Regions from separate parts of the Ruegeria sp. CF5 genome, predicted to be linked through region 3. Evidence: riboswitches for the same ligand, from Rfam matches in the RefSeq annotation. Region 3 holds a riboswitch; each other region holds the start of a gene.
The links. Region 3 has a riboswitch for cobalamin ahead of ACR0NW_RS09160 (DUF1636 family protein). Riboswitches for the same ligand answer to the same signal wherever they lie in the genome.
Positions count from the first base shown of each region.

Region 1: it holds a riboswitch for cobalamin, as region 3 does, so the genes downstream of both, ACR0NW_RS12620 (DUF1636 family protein) here and ACR0NW_RS09160 (DUF1636 family protein) in region 3, are expected to answer to the same signal.
Region 2: it holds a riboswitch for cobalamin, as region 3 does, so the genes downstream of both, ACR0NW_RS23315 (hypothetical protein) here and ACR0NW_RS09160 (DUF1636 family protein) in region 3, are expected to answer to the same signal.

Region 1 is NZ_JBQFRI010000004.1:276,917-281,476, reverse strand. It holds gene ACR0NW_RS12635 (GTP-binding protein) at 1-234, shown strand, start outside; gene ACR0NW_RS12630 (DUF1826 domain-containing protein) at 231-866, shown strand; gene ACR0NW_RS12625 (DUF6525 family protein) at 863-1,135, shown strand; cobalamin riboswitch at 1,301-1,508, shown strand; gene ACR0NW_RS12620 (DUF1636 family protein) at 1,611-1,967, shown strand; gene ACR0NW_RS12615 (ABC transporter ATP-binding protein) at 1,964-2,749, shown strand; gene ACR0NW_RS12610 (ABC transporter substrate-binding protein) at 2,768-3,715, shown strand; gene ACR0NW_RS12605 (FecCD family ABC transporter permease) at 3,717-4,560, shown strand, end outside.
Region 2 is NZ_JBQFRI010000018.1:9,354-13,913, reverse strand. It holds gene nudC (NAD(+) diphosphatase) at 1-402, opposite strand, end outside; RNA gene ffs (signal recognition particle sRNA small type) at 569-667, shown strand; gene ACR0NW_RS23325 (alpha/beta hydrolase family protein) at 740-1,597, opposite strand; gene ACR0NW_RS23320 (TetR/AcrR family transcriptional regulator) at 1,683-2,246, shown strand; cobalamin riboswitch at 2,264-2,469, shown strand; gene ACR0NW_RS23315 (hypothetical protein) at 2,558-2,965, shown strand; gene ACR0NW_RS23310 (protein-tyrosine phosphatase family protein) at 2,983-3,486, opposite strand; gene ACR0NW_RS23305 (DNA polymerase III subunit gamma/tau) at 3,654-4,560, shown strand, end outside.
Region 3 is NZ_JBQFRI010000002.1:582,629-587,188, reverse strand. It holds gene cobN (cobaltochelatase subunit CobN) at 1-4, opposite strand, end outside; gene cobW (cobalamin biosynthesis protein CobW) at 11-1,066, opposite strand; gene ACR0NW_RS09160 (DUF1636 family protein) at 1,063-1,443, opposite strand; cobalamin riboswitch at 1,538-1,758, opposite strand; gene ACR0NW_RS09155 (LysR substrate-binding domain-containing protein) at 1,831-2,715, opposite strand; gene ACR0NW_RS09150 (NAD(P)-dependent oxidoreductase) at 2,837-3,802, shown strand; gene ACR0NW_RS09145 (sterol desaturase family protein) at 4,231-4,560, opposite strand, start outside.

The DNA.
Region 1 (4,560 bases), on a different contig from region 3:
GAGCGGCGCCCTACACATGACAGTGCGAAAGCCTACATGCAGGCCCACTGGCAAGAACCCTGGGGTGATCGTCGTCAGGAAATCGTCTTCATCGGAGCGGGCATTGACTGGCCGGTTTTGAAGGCGCGGTTGGATGCCTGTCTTGTTCCTGCAGCTGCAGCCATGGGGCCCGACACATTGCCCGACTATCCGGACCCGTTTCCAATCTGGCGACGGGTGGAGGATGCCGCATGAACTTTGCCGAAACGCTGGAAAAAGACGCGGCCATTGGCGTCGCGGTCGCGGAAAACCCATCGTCATTCGCCACGTTTCTTCAACCCGGATGCGCTGCTGCGATTTGGCGGAGGCAAGCACCTGCTGACGTCCAAAGCTGGCTGAACAGGCTTGATCCAGAGGTTCTGCCACGCGGACGGGTCATTTTGCCGTCGAACGCGGTCAGGGATGCCCTGGCGAACCTCTGCGACTTGTCTGGTTTGCCTGACACTCCTGAAAGAGAGTGGTTGCAGGATGATATCGTGTCCCTCGCTGACATGTTCTCGGACCTGTTGAATGCAAGGTACCTGCGACTGCGGTTGGATGTTGTAACCACCAACGCCTGTCGTAGATTTCATATCGATGCGATTACCGCGCGGTTGGTTTGCACTTATCGCGGTACCGGAACACAGTACGGTATTTCGCAGGATGGAACGGATCCAGCACATGTGTTCACGGTTGAAACCGGTGCTCCAATTCTCTTGCGGGGGACGCTGTGGCCCGAACAGCCATCGTCAGGGCTGTTGCATCGCTCGCCGCCAATTGAGGGTACAGGTCAGACCCGGCTTGTACTGGTGCTGGACCCCGTGTTCGACCCGGACGACGAAGCATGAGCCGGAATCTCGGGCAATGCAGTCTACGACGCAAGCGGCGTTCCGATGATCCAATGGCTGCATTTGACGGCTTGCCGGCGCCGTTGAGGCGTTGGTTGTCCGAAGCAGCCTTGCCATGGTCCCCCACATCCGCGCGACGCATTTGGTCAAAGTCGCGGGCCCGCGGTCTCACGGCGGAGGAAACACTTCGGTCCCTAAGCGAAGCCGAAGCCAGAACGCTTGCCCGTGACCGGCAATCCACCGTTTTCAAACTCATGTCCCGAACGTGAAGGAGAACTCATGTCTCATTCATCACGGCCTGTTGTTGTTAAACATGCGGCTTTTGGCACCGCTCGATCGATGGCTTTCATGGAACCGGTTTGACGACGCCGAACGCAAAAGATGCAATTGATAGGTTTTGACTCAGGTCCCGATTGACAAGGCATCCGGTCTAAGACAATCAGGGTACAGATGGTTCCCCATGGTACGCCCAGGGGATGAAAAGGGAATACGGTGCGGTCCGCCTGTCGGTGCCAAGTCCGTAACTGCCCCCGCAACTGTAAGCGGTGAGCGACGCCAAACAACCACTGGCCAATAGGGCCGGGAAGGATGGCCAAGCGACGATCCGCAAGTCAGGAGACCTGCCATCGCATGTTTAACCAACCCGGGGCGGGGCGTCCTGGAAGGAGGCTTTGATGGCACGTCTGACACGTGTTTACATGATCGGCACCTTCTGTCCGCGCTTGGCTTTAAGCGGAGCGGACAATGCCGGAAACACCTGACCATTTCCTTCTGATCTGCTCGACCTGTCGCGGCGCACTGTCTGTTGGGGCCATGCGCAATACGCTGACCGGTAAGCTGCCCACGGGATTCGCTATCCGCACAGTTGCCTGTATGGCCGGTTGCGCGCAGCCAACAACTGTCGGATTTCAGGCCGTCGGTAAAGCTCAGTATCTGTTCGGTGACATTGAAAGCGAGGATGACATCGAAGCGCTGGCCAAATTTGCGCAGCAATACCACCACAGCCCGGATGGCTGGACCAATGCCTCCGACCGGCCGGGTCCACTTTTTACAAAAACGCTTTCACGCTTGCCTGGGATCCAATTGGAGGAGCCATCATGACGACCTCGACCTTTCTGGTTGCGCGGGACCTCGAATACTATGCGCTCAATGGTGATGTCCTGCTGCAGGACGCCTCGTTTGAGTTGGACGAGGGCGCGATACTGGCAATTGCCGGTCCGAATGGAGCTGGCAAAACAACGCTTTTGAACCTGCTGTGCGGGACGGCTGAGATCGTGCTGGGCGACGTTCTGGTCAAGGGGCGCAGCCTGAAACAGATGCCTGCCAAAGACCGGGCCCGGATGATCGCCGTTGTCAGTCAGCAAGAGCTTCCCGATGGCAGGCTTTTGTTACGGGATTACGTCGCGATGGGTCAGATTCCGATCCGGGCCGACCGTTCGGCTGCAGAACACGCTGAAGAACTGGACAGGGTACTGAACCTGACCGGCCTGAATGCATTGGCAGACAAACGAATGGCAATGCTGTCCGGGGGCGAGCGGCAACGCGCCCATATAGCGCGGGCTTTGGCACAGAATCCTTCACTGCTGTTTCTGGACGAACCCACCAACCATCTGGACCCGGATGCCAAGGGGAGGATGCTGTCGCTGGTCGCCGAACTGGGCATCACGGTGGTGATGATCGTCCACGATCTGGTGATGATCCCCGAATTCGCCACCCATGTGGCGCTGATGAAATCCACGCGGCTTACGGGAATTGGCCCCGTGGCCGATGTACTGACCCCGGAACGGGTCCGCGACACGTTTGGCGTCGATTACCTGTGCTTTCACCACGAAGGCCGCATCATCCCGGCGCTGGATATCCGAAGAACAACAGTCTCAACCTAAACCAAGGAGCATTCCCGAATGAAACACATCTGGTCCGTGGCGCTGGTCACAGCCATGGCAGGCGCCGCGTCCGCGCAGGAGGTCAGCGTCGACAACTGTGGTGAGCCGCTGGTGTTCGAAACTCAGCCCGAACGGCTGGTCGTACATGACATGAACATGACCGACATGGCCTTTGCGCTGGGTCTGCAGGAGAAGATCGTCGGCCTGACCGGCATCACCGGCTGGTACAAGACCAGCCCGGAATTCGACAAGTTGCGCGGTGATATCCCGGAACTGGCGCCGAAATACCCAACAGTCGAAAACCTTGTTGCGGTCGAACCTGACCTGTTTTTTGCTGGCTGGTATTACGGCATGAAGCCGGGCGGCGACGTCACGCCGGACACGCTGGAGCCCTTTGGCATCAAGACCATGATCCTGACCGAAAGTTGCGTGCATCTGGACAAGGACCGTCCCGAGGCCAGCATGGGCCTGCTGTTCAACGACGTTCTGCGGCTGGGCAAGGTCATGCAGGTCGAGGACAAGGCTGAGGCGTTGGTCACAGGCTGGAAGGAAGAGCTGAACGCGCTTGAAGCCCAGACCGCAGACCTGCCCAAACCGCGCGTCTTCCTGCTGGATGGCCCTGCGGATGCGCCCTTTACCGCGGGCAAATTCGCCATCCCGGACGCGATGATCACCGCCGCTGGTGGTCAGAATGTCACGCATGACATGGACACCAGCTGGGGCCGTACCTCGTGGGAGGCGGTGGCCGCCGCGAACCCGGAATTTCTGGTGCTGCTGGATTATCAAACTGGAAACGGGGCTGCGGACACGTTCAAGTTTCTTCAGGAACATCCGGTGATGTCCCAGACCGACGCCGTGAAGAGCGAGCGCTGGATTGGCCTACGGTACGAAGAGCTGACCCCCGGACCGGCGAACATCAAAGCGATCTCGAAAATGGCACAGGCCATGCATCCGGGTCTCAACTGATATGGGCCGATCCGGTCTGACACTTGTGCTGGGGGCGGTCGTTTTGGCCGCCCTCTTGCTGATTTCAACCATTTACGGCACCACGTCCATTCCGGTCTACGACACAATCACCGCCGTTCTGCTTGGAACGGGGCTAAGCGATGGGGATATGTCGCCGCTGCACCGGATCGTATTTGACCTGCGCCTGCCGCGCGCATTGTTTGCCGCTGTGATCGGTGCGGGGCTGGGCATCGTTGGTGTCGTCCTGCAAACGACAACGCGCAACGATCTGGCTGATCCGTTCCTTTTTGGCCTTTCCTCTGGCGCCGCTGCAGGGGCCGTGTTCGTCATAACAGTCACCGGAGATATTCTGGGGTTCTGGACCCTGCCACTGGCGGCCTTTTGCGGGGGGCTTGTGGCGTCGGGCATTGTGCTGGCACTGGTTCACGGGCTGCGCACAAATGCACCGGAAAAGCTGATCCTTGCCGGTCTTGCGGTTTCCTTCCTGTTTTCCGCCATTACGAATTATCTGATCTTTTCAGGCGACAACCGCGCCGCGCATTCGGTCATTTTCTGGATGCTGGGTGGGCTAGGTCTTGCCCGGTGGGAGACATTCCCGCTGGTCTGCGCCGGGCTGCTGCTGATCCTGTCCTATTCACTTTTTCGCAGCCGCTGGCTGGACGCGCTGCTGACCGGAGACCTGACCGCCGCGACGCTGGGTGTGCCGGTGCCGAGGTTGCGGTTCAGCATGTTTTTCACCGCCGCCCTTGCAACAGCTTTATTCGTTTCGGTGGCAGGCGTGATCGGATTTGTTGGCCTGATGGTCCCACACATCGCACGCGGAATCGCCGGACCATTGCACCGGC
Region 2 (4,560 bases), on a different contig from region 3:
CATGATCCGGCGCAGTTCCGCAAATACATGGCCTTCCGGCAAATCCGGGTGCTGCTGTTCGGTTCGGTCGACAAAGTTTCCGACGCCCGAAAGATCAAGCCCTTCGGCTGCCCAGTTTGAAATGTCAGCGGCAAAAATGGGTGCTCCGCCACTCCCAACACCCAGTAAGACCGGCTCTTCCATAGCACCGCCCGGACCTGCCGTCACAAGCGGATGAGACATCCGCACATAAGCAAGATGATCGAGGCGCTCGCCCTTCACCAGAACCTTGCCGCGCCACAGCAGCAGGCATTGCGCATCCGGATGCGCAACGGCATTGGCCATCGCCTGTGGATCATTACGAATATGCGCCGCCCGATCCAGACCCGATCCGCCGAATGTTACCTGCTCTGCGCGTTTCATGCCCGCCCTCATGTGTTACGGGCAAATGGCTGCCACGGCTGGCCCGGCGGCGCAATGCCCGTTCTTATGTCAAAAGACCTCATATACGCCTTGGCGCGGTTTCATAAGCTAATTAGGTTTGATGTTGGCGGGTTGCCATTTTCCGATCTGTTGCCTATATCGGCTGCGAGAGGTTGGCGCGGGCGAGCGCCTCGCCAACCTGGTCAGGTCCGGAAGGAAGCAGCCACAACGAGTCCCGCTTGGGTCGATGTCCAGCCTCTCACCTTTTCCCGCTGAAATCGTGATCGCAAGAACCGCGCGGGTCTGTCGGTTTGTGCCCGTAACAGTGGCCGACGATTCACGCCATCAACTTTGGCCAGACAGCTGCATTCCGGCGGGCGAATGCCCCCAGATGCCCAACGTCCTTAAGCCCGAAGTCGCCCGGATTCAATTCGTGCCTTTGCGCTGCGGGGCCATAGACATCGGCCAGACGCCAGACACATTTCGGCGGAATCACCTGATCGTCGGTAAAGGCAAACATATCTACCTGAGCGTCCGAACGGCCCCAGTCCGCTGCTGGCAGGCCCTGCCCCGCTTCGGGCAAATAGCTTTTCCGCGAGGTGCACCATTTCCGCCACTGCCAATAGACCAGCGGCGGCAAGTCCGCGCCAAACCCGATCATCCGCCCGGGAAGATAACCCATCAAGCGAACCAGCAGGGGAGCGTGACCAAACCAAAACAGCCTCGCCAGCCCCTGATAGGGCCACGGATGATCACTGTGATGCACCAGACCCGAGCAGACGCAGATCATCCGGTCGATCTCTTCAATACCGGGTTGAACCGGCCCAAGCATCCCGCCGACAGAATGCCCTATGACCCACAGTTTCGCGTCCGGGAACCTGCGCCGCATCTCGTTTCGTGCAGCGGGCATATCGATCAGGGCCCAGTCTGCCATGGTCACCGTGGACGCCTTTAGTGGGCCGGTCTGCGAATGGCCGAAATCGCGGTAGTCATAGGTCAGGCAGGCCATTCCCTTTTCCGCTGCCAGCCATCGGGCAAAATGCTTGTAATAGTCTCTGGGTACACCCGTCGCGCCGTTAAGAACGACCACCACCGAAGGTTCGGCAGCCGGTGAATACAGGCGGGCCGACAGCTCCGCGCCGCCCGATGGAAACCTGAAATCTTCGACTATTACCGAATTCTGGCTGTCCAACATCACAAACCCCGCCAATCACTGGACCAATCGGTCCATTCAGTTCGTTCTGGACCAATCGGTCTAATCTCGTCAATATGCAATTCAAATGACCGAACGTCCGCTTCCGACCAAAGATCGCCTGATCCGCACCGCTGCCGAGTTGTTCCAGCGTTCGGGTTATCACGGCGTTGGTTTGTCCGAATTGCTTATGGCTGCGAATGCGCCCAAGGGTTCGCTTTATCATCACTTTCCGAACGGAAAATCCGATCTGGCGCTTGCTGCCGCGACATGGGCGTCGGATGGCATGCTGCGCCTGATCGCAGCCTCGTTTGAGCCCGCCGGGAACTTTCGAGAGGGCGTTGAGACCCTGTGCCACAAGATCGCGAAACTTTTCGACAAATCAGGGCATTGGGACACCTGCCCCATCTCGGCAACGCTGTTCGAAGGGCCTGAGAACACTGAATTTCGCGAGCACGCCTATCATCTGTACGAAGGCTGGATGACCGAAGTGAAAGACCACGCAAGGCGCCTGAACGTACCAGACCCCGACCTTCAGGCAGATGCCCTGTTCATCCTGCTGCAGGGGGGATGGCAACTGGCGCGCGCCCGGCAGAATTCGGACGTACTGCGCGGACTTCCAAAGATGATGCGGTTCGACGAATTCCGTTGACCCGGGCGCTTCCGTGCGGGTAGCACTTGCGTGATGGTTTCCGTGCCGAATCTTCGGACGGGATGAAAAGGGAACACGGTGCGGTTCAATTGAACCAATGCCGCGACTGCCCCCGCAACTGTAGGCGGAGAGCAATGCCGAAATGCCACTGGCCGAATGGCCGGGAAGGTCGGCAAAGCAATGACCCGCAAGTCAGGAGACCTGCCATCGAAACTGTAACTCGAATTCGGGCGGGGTGTCCGTAATGGGTTTGACGCACAGCGCCGTCTTTCCCCTGATCAACGCCCCATCCGTAGCGCGGAGGGCGCATCATGATTTTGAAAACCGAGACACACGTGCTTTCAGCCACGGTCTGCCAACGTACCGGCGAACCCTGTCCGGCGCTGTTGCACATGGCAAACACTCTTACCAGGGCCGTCACACAGGCTCGCCGGGCGACTTCGGACGGCTTCGAGATCGAGGGTAACACTGAACTTGCACATTGCCTTGGCGGCTGTACGGCGCGGTTTCACGCATATGGGAGCCGGATTCGCGTGTACTGCGATGTGGATGAAGCAACAGAAACCGCTCAGCTGGACCGCTATGCGGATGTCCTATTGAACCCGGCATCAACGTCCCTGCCATCCGGTTGGATCACCAATCCACCTTGCGCGATTCTTGAGGCGACGCCCCGAACAACCAGCGCCGTCACCTGCGGTCCGACCCACGCTTCGGCTTAGGTTACCGCAAGTTACTGTCAGTGCTGCGCGTGCGCCTGCGCGGGCTTTGTAGCCCAGTCCAACTGCCCTTCGGTCTCGACCGCACAAGGGCGCACGGCGCGCAGGCGGCTCAGCGCCTTTGCCGGTGTTTCGCCGCACTCTACCATCAATCGCAGGGCAACCATGCCCGAGCGGCCGCACCCGCCCTTGCAATGCACCAGCACGCGCCCGCCACCCGACAACGCCTGCCGGGCAGAGGCGCTGACGTCACGCCATCGCGCGCGAATTTCGGCAGGCGGCGCCCCGAAATCCTCGACCGGGAGATGCACCCAGCGGCTGGCGCGGCTTTGAATGTCAGTGCCAAAATGCCGCGCGCCCTCCTGAATCATCTCAACTTCGGTGGTCATCGAGATCACAAGACCCGGCTGCCAGTCGGCAATCGTGTTCAGATCTTCGGAATATCTTCCGCCACGCCCCGGCAGCGGGGAAATGGCCAGCGTTCCGCCGCCGACCTGCAAGGCGTATATCACCAGTTCAGACATTTAACTCCCCCCAAACAGGCCCTGCCAGTCATGGCCGTCCGGTTACCCACAGCTGTAATTTACCCCGCATCGGGCATTATCCAAATTAATTTCGCAACGACCTGCTGTGGACGCGGGCGGCGGGGGGCTCTACGCTGCGGCTTCAGTACGAATCCGCCAGAGCAGACATGACCGACACCGCATCCACGGCCTATCAGGTCCTTGCCCGAAAATACCGCCCCGAAACCTTTGCCGATCTTGTCGGTCAAGACGCGATGGTGCGGACACTGAAAAACGCCTTCGAAGCCGACCGGATTGCGCAGGCTTTTATCATGACCGGTATTCGGGGCACCGGCAAAACCACCACCGCGCGGATCATCGCAAAGGGGATGAACTGCATCGGCCCGGATGGTGAAGGCGGTCCAACGACAGAACCCTGTGGCAAATGTGAACATTGCACCGCCATCATGGAAGGCCGCCATGTCGATGTCATGGAGATGGACGCGGCCAGCCGCACCGGCGTCAACGATATTCGCGAGATCATCGATTCTGTCCGCTACCGCGCCGCCAGCGCGCGCTATAAAATCTACATCATCGACGAAGTGCACATGCTGTCGACCAGCGCCTTCAACGCGCTGCTCAAGACGCTGGAGGAACCACCCGAGCATGTAAAGTTCATCTTCGCCACCACCGAGATTCGCAAGGTTCCGGTGACGGTGCTGTCCCGCTGCCAGCGCTTTGATCTGCGCAGGATCGAGCCTGAGGACATGCTTGGCCTGCTACGCAAGATCGCCAGCGCCGAAAGCGCGGAGATCGCCGAAGACGCGCTGGCCCTGATCACCCGTGCTGCGGAAGGTTCCGCCCGTGACGCGACATCGCTGCTGGATCAGGCGATTTCTCATGGGGCGGGGGAAACCTCGGCCGATCAGGTGCGCGCGATGCTGGGGCTGGCGGATAGAGGGCGCGTACTGGACCTGACAGACATGATCCTGCGCGGCGACGCGGCAGGGGCACTGACCGAACTGGGCGCGCAATATGCCGAAGGGGCCGACCCGCTGGCGGTGCTGCGCGATCTGGCCGAAATCACCCATTGGA
Region 3 (4,560 bases):
GCATGTGCGGTTACTCGGCGGCCTCGGCAATACCCACGAGGATATCGTGGATTTGGGCCTCTTTGATGTCGTCATGCTCGGCAATGACCACCAGACGCGAGCGACGCTCTTCACCGGGTTCCCACGGGCGGTCATACTGGTGACGCACGCGCGCGCCAACGGCCTGCACCAGCAGGCGCATCGGTTTACCCTGAACGGCGGCATAACCTTTGACGCGCAGGATGTTCAGCTCGTTGGCCAGACGTTCAATATTGGCGACCAGTTCCGCCGGGTCGGTCTGTTCCGGCAGTTCAACGATGATGCTTTCGAAATCGTCATGTTCATGGTCGTGATGACCGTCGTGATGCGACGGACGGGCGTCCATGTCATCCTCGGCGGCGGCCTCAAGTCCCAATACAACGCGCACGTCAACGGCACCTTCAGCCACCTCGACGACGGGCAGAGGGCGCGGGGCTTCGGCGGCGATGATCTCTTTGGCTTTGGCCACACCCTCGGATCCGGCCAGATCGGGTTTGGTCAGCAGGATGATGTCGGCACACGAAATCTGATCCTCGAACACTTCGGACAGCGGCGTTTCGTGGTCAATCGAGTCATCGGCCAAGCGCTGGGCATCCACAGCTTCGACATTCGGCGCGAAGCGACCGGCGGCCACGGCTTCGGCGTCAGCCAGAGCGATCACGCCGTCCACGGTGATTTTTGAGCGGATATCCGGCCAGTCGAATGCCTTCAGCAGCGGCTTGGGCAGCGCGAGGCCGGAGGTCTCGATCAGGATGTGGTCAGGGCGCGGTTCCAGCGCCATCAGCGCCTCAATGGTCGGGATGAAGTCATCGGCCACGGTGCAGCAGATGCAGCCGTTGGCCAATTCCATGATGTTTTCAGCCGGGCAATCCGGGATCGCGCAGGATTTCAGGATGTCGCCATCGACGCCGACATCGCCGAATTCGTTGACCACAACGGCCAGACGCTTGCCTTGCGGGTTCTGCATCAGGTGGCGCACCAGCGTGGTTTTGCCCGAGCCCAGAAAGCCGGTGATCACAGTGACGGGGAGTTTTTCGAGGTTGCTCATTTCAGGGCTCCAATCGGGGGAATGCGGGCCGCACAGTTTTTGCGGAAATGTTCAGGACGTTCGCGCCATTTTACCAGACCGTCTTCGGTCTCAAGATATTTGGTGGCGCCTTCGACGATGGTTTCGACGTGGTCGGTTTCGTTCAGGTTTTCGTAGACAAAGGTCCAGCGGGACGGGCCGCCGCGCAGCACGATCGAACAGCCCTGATCGCAGTTCGACAGACATTCCACTGCTTTCAGGTTTACTCCGTCCGGCAACTCGGCCTGTTCCAGCGCTTTGTGCAACAAGGTGCCGGGGCGCTGTGCGTCGTCCTCGATAGGCAGCCCACGACGGCACGTGGTGCAGACCAGCAGCTCGACTGGCGCGGTCTCGGTCATGTCTCTCATCCCCCCAAATCCTCTTCGCGGGGGACGGGGTTTCATGCGGGCCACGTATCGCGACATGGACCCGGCACCGGAACACCCCGCCCGGTTACATCTACGGCTGCTGGCAGGTCTCCCGGCTTGCGGATGTCAGAGGCCCGGTTTGTCTGGGTCCTCTGGCAGATGTCCCGCCTTCCCGGCCTTGCGGGCCAGTGGCTTTGGGCACCCTCTCCGGTCACGGTCGCGGGGGCGGCTGCGTTTGACGGAAAACCGCTGACGCATTCCCTTTTCATCCATTCAAAAATGGACACCAACGCATGCGACATGCGGCACGGGCAGGGGGCTTGTCAAGCGTACTGGCGCCCTTGTGACACGCCGCATCCGAAAAGCGACTTGAGGCAGTCAGTCAGCGTCATAGGTTGCCAAACGCTCCTGCAACCATGCCTCAAACAGCCGCGCAGGAGTGGATGGCTGCGACCCCGTTGTCGCGCGGATCAGGTAATGCGACTGGGCAAATGGAATCGGCGGCCCCACCAACTGCAGCGGTGCGCCCTGCGCGATGGCGTTGCGGGCAAACCGGGTTAGAACGGTGGCATACCCAGCGCCTGCCATCACCAGTTGCAGCGCGGCCACCGTCGTGTCCACAGAATGACGGGCCGAATTCTCGGCAACGGCGAGGCCATTGGGTTCGAAATATCTAGCCCAATTGTCTTCATATCCCAGAATATGAACCAGAGGTCCGTTTCGCAGGTCTTTGAGCCCGGGGATCGGGTCACCAGCACGACAGACAGGCACAATGGTTTCAGAGCAGAGCTTTTCGGCGATCACACCGGGCCAGTCGCCATATCCCAGCCGAATTTCTACATCCACGTCCCCCGGAGCAACGCTGTCATTCCAAATATGGGACACAAGGCGCACGGGAATATCAGGGAACTGGCGACAGAACTCAGGCAACTCGGCTGCAATCCAATAGGTGGCGGTTGAAATGGCCGCCCTGATGGTCAGGCTTTGCCGGGTCGCCGGTCCAAACAGACTGTTGGTACTCAGAGCGATGTCGGACAGCGCCCGCCGGACAGTCAGCGCATAGGACTGTCCCAGTTCGGTCAGGTCTAGTCGGCGAGCATTGCGAGTGAACAGTTTTTCCCCAAGTTCAGCCTCAAGTGACCTTATGTGCAGCGAAACCGCTGTTTGTGTCAGGCCCAGTTCCTGCGCTGCGACAGTAAAGTTCTGATGGCGCGCGGCAGATTCGAAACTGCGCAGCCAGGCTGGATTTGGGAGGCGGTCCATTTATCACCAAAATTTTTTTATGATTGTGACCGTTATTATTCGTTTCTGTTGCTCTTATCCAGCATTGATAATCCGCGTGTGAATCGCGAATGCGCAATTGGCCAATCTGGGAGGAATAGGCATGAAAGTTGGCTTCATAGGTTTGGGAAACGTGGGCGGCAAGCTTTCGGGTTCGCTGTTGCGCAATGGGGTCGATCTGACCGTTCATGATCTGAACAGGGATCTGGTCGACGAATTTGTTGCTCGTGGCGCGAAAGCGGCGGACAATCCAGCGCAGTTGATGCGCGACTGTGATGCGGTCATAACCTGTCTGCCGTCGCCTTCGGCTTCGGACGCGGTGATGCAACAGATGTTGCCCGAGGTGAAAGAAGGCAAGATCTGGATGGAGATGTCCACCACGGATGAGGCCGAAGCGAAACGCCTAGGCGCCATGGTTATCGAGCGCGGCGGTGCGGCAGTGGATTGCCCGGTCTCGGGGGGGTGCCATCGGGCGGCGACCGGCAATATCTCGATATTCGCAGGCTGTGATCGCGCGACGTTCGAACAAATTTTGCCATTTCTGACCACGATGGGCCGCCGTATCCTGCATACCGGCGATCTGGGCTCTGCTTCCGTCCTTAAGGTTTTGACCAACTATCTGGCGACCGCCAACCTGATCACCTGCGCCGAGGCGCTGGTCACTGCAAAAGCGGCCGGCATGGACCTGAACACAACCTATGAAGCCATCAAAATTTCGTCTGGCACCTCGTTTGTGCATGAAACCGAAAGCCAGGTGATCCTGAACGGCTCGCGCGATATCTCATTCACCATGGATCTGGTTAAAAAGGATATCGGTCTGTTTCAGGAAGTAGCGGACCGGACCGGTGTTCCGCTGGAGATGAACCCGGTGATGATCAAGATTATCGAAGACGGCATCGCCCGGTACGGTGATCGCGAACTGTCTCCGAACATCATCCGCCGTCTCGAGGATGCAACGGGTATCGACGTCCGCGCCCCCGGATTTCCAACCGAAATGCTGGATGATGAACCGGAAGAGGCGGGATACGAAGTGATCCCGCAAGGCAAGGAGTTGAAAGCGGCAGAGTAATCCGCAAGTAAGTTCAGGTGCGGGCAGCCTGTGGAACAGACTGCCCGTAGAATTGTTCTTGCTGGTTCACGTCTTATGTTAGTGTTCTGTACAACAGGACGCTGCCAAAGCGTGGAGGATGCCATGGCCTGCTCTCGAACTATAATTGCCCTGGTCGTTGTGTGCATTTTGGCCGGGTGCGAAACCGGGACGGGGCCGATCGGATCATCCGACGTTTCGCGCGCTGACTACGAGCGTCACAAGGCCAATCGCCAATCCTATATGTATCAGGGCTTGTAATAAACAGTCCGCAGCGGCTTTACCTGAGCAGCTAGTGGTGAGCAGCTTATCCCAACATCAGCTTTGAACGGAACGTGCATTCAGTGGCCGATGGGCCGCTTTCTGTGTTCGCTCCGCCGACCTATTTATTCGGCGGCAGATTGTGTTGGTTACCTGTCCTCGGTCTTGAACCGCCCAGAGCCGCCATCGGATGAAACAACCAGCGACAGGTCAGTCGGACTTGATGCTTCCTCGGGGGGCTTGCTCTCCTTCGGACGCATGTGCTTGGGCGGAAACACAAACACATTGCGCCAGCCGCTTTTGAACAAAGCGTAGGCGTTCTTGAACGGGCGAAAGTACAAGGCTCGGGGGCTGTTCCAGGTGCCGTCTTCTCCATTCCCCAGACCATAATCCAGTGTTTCCCGAGTTTTTGGCGAGTACAATGTACCAGCCGCCCAATCCCAGAACGCAAAAATGAATCCCATGTTCTTGTCCCAATG